Linked DNA regions of Salipiger abyssi. The protein of the gene in region 1 interacts with the protein of each later gene in a pairwise test. Links are inferred from orthologs where the notes say so. Each region holds a gene or a part of one and is shown on either strand. Other genes may lie near its edges.

Region 1 (3,149 bases):
GCTGCCGTGCGGCGGCATCTGGAGGCGGGCGGCGCGGCGCTTATGGCGACCCATATCGAGCTGGGGCTGGAAGAGGCCGAGATCTTCGACGTCACCCCCTTCAAGGCGGCGCCGCGCGCGGCGAAACAGGACGAGGCCTTTCTGTGATCGCGCTTTTGACACGGGATCTGCGGCTGGCGGTGCGCGCCGGCGGGGGCTTTGGCCTGGGGCTGGCGTTTTTCCTGATCGTCACCGTGCTGGTGCCCTTCGGCGTCGGTCCGGAAACCGGCCTGCTGGCGCGGATCGCGCCCGGCGTGCTGTGGATCGGCGCGCTGCTCGCCTGCCTGCTGTCGCTCGACCGGATCCTTGCGCTCGACTGGGAGGACGGCTCGCTCGATCTGCTGGCCACCGCGCCGCTGCCGATGGAGGGCATCGTCTCGGTCAAGGCGCTGGCGCACTGGATCACCACCGGGCTGCCGCTGGTTCTGGCGGCGCCGCTGCTGGGGGTGCTGCTGAGCCTGCCGCGCGATGGCTATCTCTGGCTGTTGGTCTCGCTGGCGCTCGGCACGCCGGCGCTCTCGGTGATCGGCACCTTCGGCGCGGCGCTCACGGTGGGGCTGAAGCGCGGCGGGCTGCTGCTGTCGCTGCTGGTGCTGCCGCTCTACGTGCCGACGCTGATCTTTGGCGCCGAGGCGGCGCGGCGCGGAGCGGAGGGGCTGGCGGTGCAGACACCGCTCCTGATGCTGGCGGGCATCAGCGCCGGGGTGATCGCGCTTTTGCCCTTTGCCAGTGCCGCCGTGTTGCGCATCAACCTGCGCTGAGCCGGGGCCGCCCGCGCGGCGCGCGGCAGGGCGTTGACCGCCCGGTGTCCGCATGTCATGCCACGGGAATAGCGGTCCAGGGATGAGAAGCGCATGAAGGTCATCATTTGCGGTGCGGGGCAGGTCGGCTGGCAGATCGCCCGGCATCTCTCGGGCGAGCGCAACGACGTCACCGTCGTCGACAACAACCCCGATCTGGTGCGCCGCGCCACCGACACGCTCGACGTGCAGGGGATCGCGGGCTTTGCCTCCTACCCGGATGTGCTCGACAAGGCGGGCGCGCGCGACGCCGACATGATCATCGCCGCCACCTATTCCGACGAGGTCAATATGGTGACCTGTCAGGTGGCGCATTCGATCTTTGCCATTCCGCGCAAGGTCGCGCGGCTGCGCTCGCAATCCTATCTGACGGCGATCTATTCCGATCTCTACCGCCGCGATCACATGCCCATCGACGTGGTGATCAGCCCCGAGAAAGAGGTGGCCGAGGCGGCGCAGCAGCGGCTCTCGGCCCCCGCCGCCTTTGACACAGAGCGGTTCCTGAACGGCGGCGCGCAGCTTCTCGGCCTCACCATCGAGGATGGCTGCCCCATCGTGAACACGCCGCTGCGGCAGCTCTCGGATCTGTTCTCGACCCTGCGCTCGGTCGTGGTGGGGGTGCGGCGCGAGGGGACATTGTTTGCACCCGAGCCGGGCGACCAGCTTTTCCCCGGCGATTCCTGCTACGTGATCGTGCACAAGGACGATATCCGCCGCACGCTGGAGATCTTTGGCAAGTCGCAGCGCAAGCAGGAGCGCGTGGTGGTGATCGGCGGCGGCAATGTCGGGCTGGCGGTGGCAAGCGCGCTGGAGGCCCGCACCGAGCGCATCCGCGCCAAGGTGATCGAGCGCGACCGCAAGCGCGCCGAGCGGGCGGCGGATGCGCTGGAGCGCACCATCGTGCTGCATGGCGACGGGCTGGATGCGGGGCTGCTGGCCGAGGCCGGGATCGACCGCGCCGACGCGGTGCTGTGTGTTACCGACGACGACAAGACCAACATGCTGGCGGCGGTGCGCGCCAAGGCGGCGGGCTGCCCCTTTGCCATCGCGCTGGTCAACGACCCGACCATGGTGCCGCTGATGGAGCCGCTGGGGGTCGATGCCTATATCAACCCGCGCGCCACCACCGTGAGTTCGATCCTGCGCCATATCCGTCACGGGCGGGTGCGCTCGGTCTATTCCATCGGCGATGCCGAGGCCGAGGTGATCGAGGCCGAGGTGCTCTCGACCTCCTCCATGGCCGGCAAGACCATCCGTGAGATCGACTTTCCCGAGGGTGTTCTGGTCGGCGCGGTGCGCAAGGGTGACAAGGTGGTCAAGATCACCGGCGGGCTGCGCATCGACGACGGCGACCGCATCGTGATCTTTGCCATGGCCAAGGATGTCGCGCAGGTGGAGCGGCTGCTCCAGGTCTCGATCGACTTTTTCTGAGCCATGGGAGCCCTTTACCGCCTGCCGCTCTTCCTGCTGCTCACCGGGCTCGCGAGTGCGTCGATGGTCCTGCCGGCGGTGGTGGCGCTGGCCGAGGAAGAGTTTCACGACGCGCGGGCCTTTTTCTATTCGGCGCTGGTGGGCATGGTGCTGACCGTGCTCATCGCCATCGCGCAGGCGACGCGGCGGCACAACCGTTCGGCCTCGCGGCAGCTCTTGGCGCTGATGGGGGCCTTTGTGCTGCTGCCGGCGGTGCTGGCGGTGCCGTTCCACGAGGCGCTGCGCACCACCACCTTTCTCAATGCCTTTTTCGAGATGGTGTCGAGCCTGACCACCACCGGCGCCACGCTCTTCGAGCCGTCGCGCCTGTCCTCGGCAGAGCATCTCTGGCGCGCGCAGGTCGGCTGGCTCGGCGGGTTGCTGATGTGGGTGGCGGCGGCGGCGATCCTGGCGCCGCTGACGCTGGGCGGGTTCGAGATCACCGCGCGCGGCGAACCGGGGCAGAGCGTCGATGCGCTGGCCGGGCGGCGCGACATGTCGGACCCGGCGCAGCGGCTGGGAGCGTCCTCGCGGATCCTGGTGCCGGTCTATGCCGGGCTGACGCTGGCGCTGTGGATCATGCTGCTGCTGGCGGGCGACCCGCCGCTGGTGGCGCTCAGCCACGCGATGTCGACCATGGCGACCTCGGGCATCTCGCCGGTGGGCGGGCCGATCAACGCGCCGAGCGGGCTTGCGGGCGAGATGATCATCTTCTGTTTCCTGTTCTTCGCGCTGTCGCGGCTGACCTTTTCCGGCGACACCGGCGCCTCCTACCGCCCCGGGCTGCGCGAAGACCCCGAGTTCCGCATGGGGCTTTCCATTGCCGCGCTGGTGCCGGCG
Region 2 (3,096 bases), 1.5 Mb from region 1 along the record:
ACGGCGGTGCGCATCGACGGGCACTGGGCGAGCCAGGCGCATGTGATCCATGGCATGGGCGAGCTCACCCTGCCCGACATGATCGTGCGCGAGGACGAGATGGCGAGCTATCTTCCCGCGCTGGCGATGCAGGTCGGGCATGGGGCACCGCCCGATCCGGTGCATGTGCCGATCCGCGCGCCCTATTCGCTGGCGCAGATCTATGACGACCGGCTGGAAAGCGCCGCACGCGAGGCTTATCAGCGCGACTACCTCATGTTCGGTTTCGGCGACTGGCTATAGCGGGCTCTGTCCGGGCAGGACCATATGAAAAAGAGCCGGTCCAACGGCCCGCTCTTTGCAGTCGATGGTGCAAGCGTGACCCGCAGTGGGTCGGAGCGGTATTAATCTCTTCGAGCCCTTGGTACCCTCGCTGGGCCGCGTCTACGCTGCGACTGCATTCGTCCGGCCCCCAACCCGAAGCGGTCCTTTGCCCTTGTCAAATCCAAATCTTGAAAAGATACTCTACCGGCAGCGCTTCAGCGGCGGCGAGCTTTTGGTAGTACAGCGCCGTGATATCTTCGCTCAACATTTCACCTTCACTTTCGAGCCCCAGCAACGAGTAGTCTAGGTCGAGCTGCATTCCTCCGTCCTCGTGGATCAAGAACGCCTCGACAGTGTGGAAAGTGCGACCTTTACCGGCAGTGAAATCTAACAAGGACCTTGTGTCTTCTATATTGAGGTAGCCCGTTCCAGTTCCACTTTGTGCCATTTGGAAGTTCGCATCTACGACGGCAAGGCTATCATTCACTCTCTTGCTCCTTGTGGTAGCGCAATTTCTTTTCGAATTTCATTCGCATTTTCTGAGCTTCGCGCTGATTTCCGTCTCATTCTGGGAGCTTCGGCTACCCGCTACCAGCCAAAATTAGAACCCAAGAACCCGGCCTAAAAAGCCGTTTTGGCCGACGTCGCTCCCATTCGAGGGCGAGGACGAAGCAGCCGGACTGAAAGGCTCGAAGGTTCTGATCGCTGCGCCCCCTCTGTAAATCAGCTCTCAGGGAATGAACTGCACGGTGCCATGTCCGCTTCCTGCGCAGCCGTCACTGCACGCGTCGCATACTGCTGGTGCTGCGAAGGGAAAGAAGGTCCCGTATAGCCGACATCCATCGAAATCAGCTCCCGAGGATTTCTCCGGGAGCTATCGGACTGCCCTGAACGGCTCTCCGCCCGGCACTGCGTCCTTTAACGCAAAGAGCGGGCCAGCGGCCCGCTCTTTCGTTTTGTGTCATATGTGCCCGGGTCAGGCGGCCTGAGACGACCGGTCCTCGGTCAGGATCGTGTGAAGCGTCGCCGGATCGGGGTTGGCCCGCAGCTTATTGCAGAGCCCCGCGTCGCGCAGCGTGCGCGACACCAGCGCCAGCGCCTTGAGGTGTTCGACACCGGCATCCTCGGGCGCGAAGAGCGCCAGCACCACATCCACCGGCTGGCGGTCGACGGATTCGAACTCCACCGGCTTTTCCAGCAGGATGAACACGCCATGCACCGCGTCGATGCCCGAGATCCGGGCATGCGGCAGGGCGACGCCATGGCCCACACCGGTGGGCCCGAGGCTTTCGCGCTCCATCAGTGCTTCGACCACCGAAGGGGCCGGGAGGCCATAGGCGCTCTCGGCCAGCTCGGCGATGTCATGCATCAGCCGCTTCTTGCTGCTTGCGGCCGCGACGGCCTTGACCGCCTGCGGCTTCAGAAGTTCCAGAAAGGTCATAGACCGCCTTTCACTGTCTGCTCTGAGGCGTTCGTGGCCGCAGCTCGCGCCGATCTCTTACGGATCGATCCAGCCGATGTTGCCGTCGTCGCGGCGATACACGACGTTCACGCCATCCTTTTTCTCGTTGCGGAATACCAGCACGGGTGCGCCGGCAAGTTCCATCTGCATCACGGCTTCACCCACCGTCAGCGACGGGATTTGGGTTTCCATCTCTGCGACGATAATCGGTTGCAGCGATTCCGGCTCGTCTTCGTGCGAGTCGGCTTCGCCGGCGAGGATATACGAGGACACCCCGAAGAGTTCAACGGGCTCTGCGCGCTCCTTGTGGTGATCTTTCAGGCGGCGCTTGTAGCGGCGCAGCTGCTTGTCGATCTTCTCGGCGCAGCCGTCGAACGAGGCATAGATCTCGGTTGCCTTGCCCTTGGCCGAAGAGGTCAGGCCAGTGGACAGATGCACCGTGACCTCGCAGATATACTCATGTGCGCTCTTGGAAAAGGTAACGGTCGCGTCCGTCGGTCTGAAGGCATATTTCTCCAAGACCTCTCCCAGCTCGTTTTTCACGTGAGTCTGGAGCGCTTCGCCGATGTCGATCTGCTTTCCCGTGATCTGATAGCGCATTTTCATTCCTTCTCTTCGTTGGACCCGCGACCTTCCCGCCTTTCTGGCAGGTTCGATGTGGTGGCGGATCAGGGGAGACGCAAGGCAACTGCACGTAACGCCCATCCCTCCCTCTCCTCGGGGGCGTTTCGAAACGGGCATGCAGGAATGCGCTGCGTCATGGTTATATTTGAGGTGAGACTCGCCCTTTTTGTCAATGATCTGTCGCAAACGGCGACGGAAACTCGCAACATAGTATGAACAATCCGCTTTATCCGATCCTGAAGTTCTCTCCCAGGTAGACCCGGCGGACATTCTCGTTCTGCACCACCTCGGCGGGGGTGCCGGACATCAGCACCTTGCCGTCATGCAGGATATAGGCACGATCGACGATCTCCAGCGTCTCGCGCACGTTGTGATCGGTGATCAGCACGCCGATGCCGCGTTTCTTGAGATCCGCCACCAGATGGCGGATATCGCCGACGCTGATCGGATCGACCCCGGCGAAGGGCTCGTCGAGCAGCAGGTACTTCGGATTGGCGGCGAGGCAGCGGGCGATCTCGACCCGGCGCCGCTCGCCGCCCGAAAGCGCCAGCGCGGGGGCGCGGCGCAGATGTTCGATGGAGAACTCGCCCAGGAGCTCCTCCAGCCGCTCGCGGCGGCGGTGGCGGTCGGTCTCGGCCACGTCGAGCACGGCCGCGATATTGTCCTCGACAGAGAGACCGCGAAAGATCGACATTTCCTGCGGCAGA

What was found.
Region 2: the proteins of trkA (region 1) and Ga0080574_RS12390 interact in binary tests that used the Escherichia coli proteins (3 or more experiments, as listed by UniProt). The link is inferred for Salipiger abyssi from one-to-one orthologs.

The regions. Positions count from the first base shown.
Region 1 is NZ_CP015093.1:3,316,914-3,320,062, forward strand. Bases 249-3,081 are described here. They hold trkA (Trk system potassium transporter TrkA), read left to right. Parts: upstream 249-893; coding sequence 894-2,270; downstream 2,271-3,081. Other genes in these bases: ccmB (heme exporter protein CcmB), read left to right, coding at 249-800; Ga0080574_RS19725 (TrkH family potassium uptake protein), read left to right, coding at 2,274-3,081. In the rest of the region: heme ABC exporter ATP-binding protein CcmA, read left to right, coding at 1-147; more of ccmB, read left to right, coding at 144-248; more of Ga0080574_RS19725, read left to right, coding at 3,082-3,149. UniProt on the Escherichia coli protein: Part of the constitutive potassium transport systems TrkG and TrkH. May regulate the transport activity of TrkG and TrkH systems. Binds to NAD(+) and NADH.
Region 2 is NZ_CP015093.1:1,833,107-1,836,202, reverse strand. Bases 13-2,792 are described here. They hold Ga0080574_RS12390 (PTS sugar transporter subunit IIA), read right to left. Parts: upstream 1,745-2,792; coding sequence 1,280-1,744; downstream 13-1,279. Other genes in these bases: lptB (LPS export ABC transporter ATP-binding protein), read right to left, coding at 2,616-2,792; hpf (ribosome hibernation-promoting factor, HPF/YfiA family), read right to left, coding at 1,802-2,365; Ga0080574_RS12395 (hypothetical protein), read right to left, coding at 479-790; Ga0080574_RS12400 (nodulation protein NodH), read left to right, coding at 13-282. In the rest of the region: more of Ga0080574_RS12400, read left to right, coding at 1-12; more of lptB, read right to left, coding at 2,793-3,096. UniProt on the Escherichia coli protein: Seems to have a role in regulating nitrogen assimilation.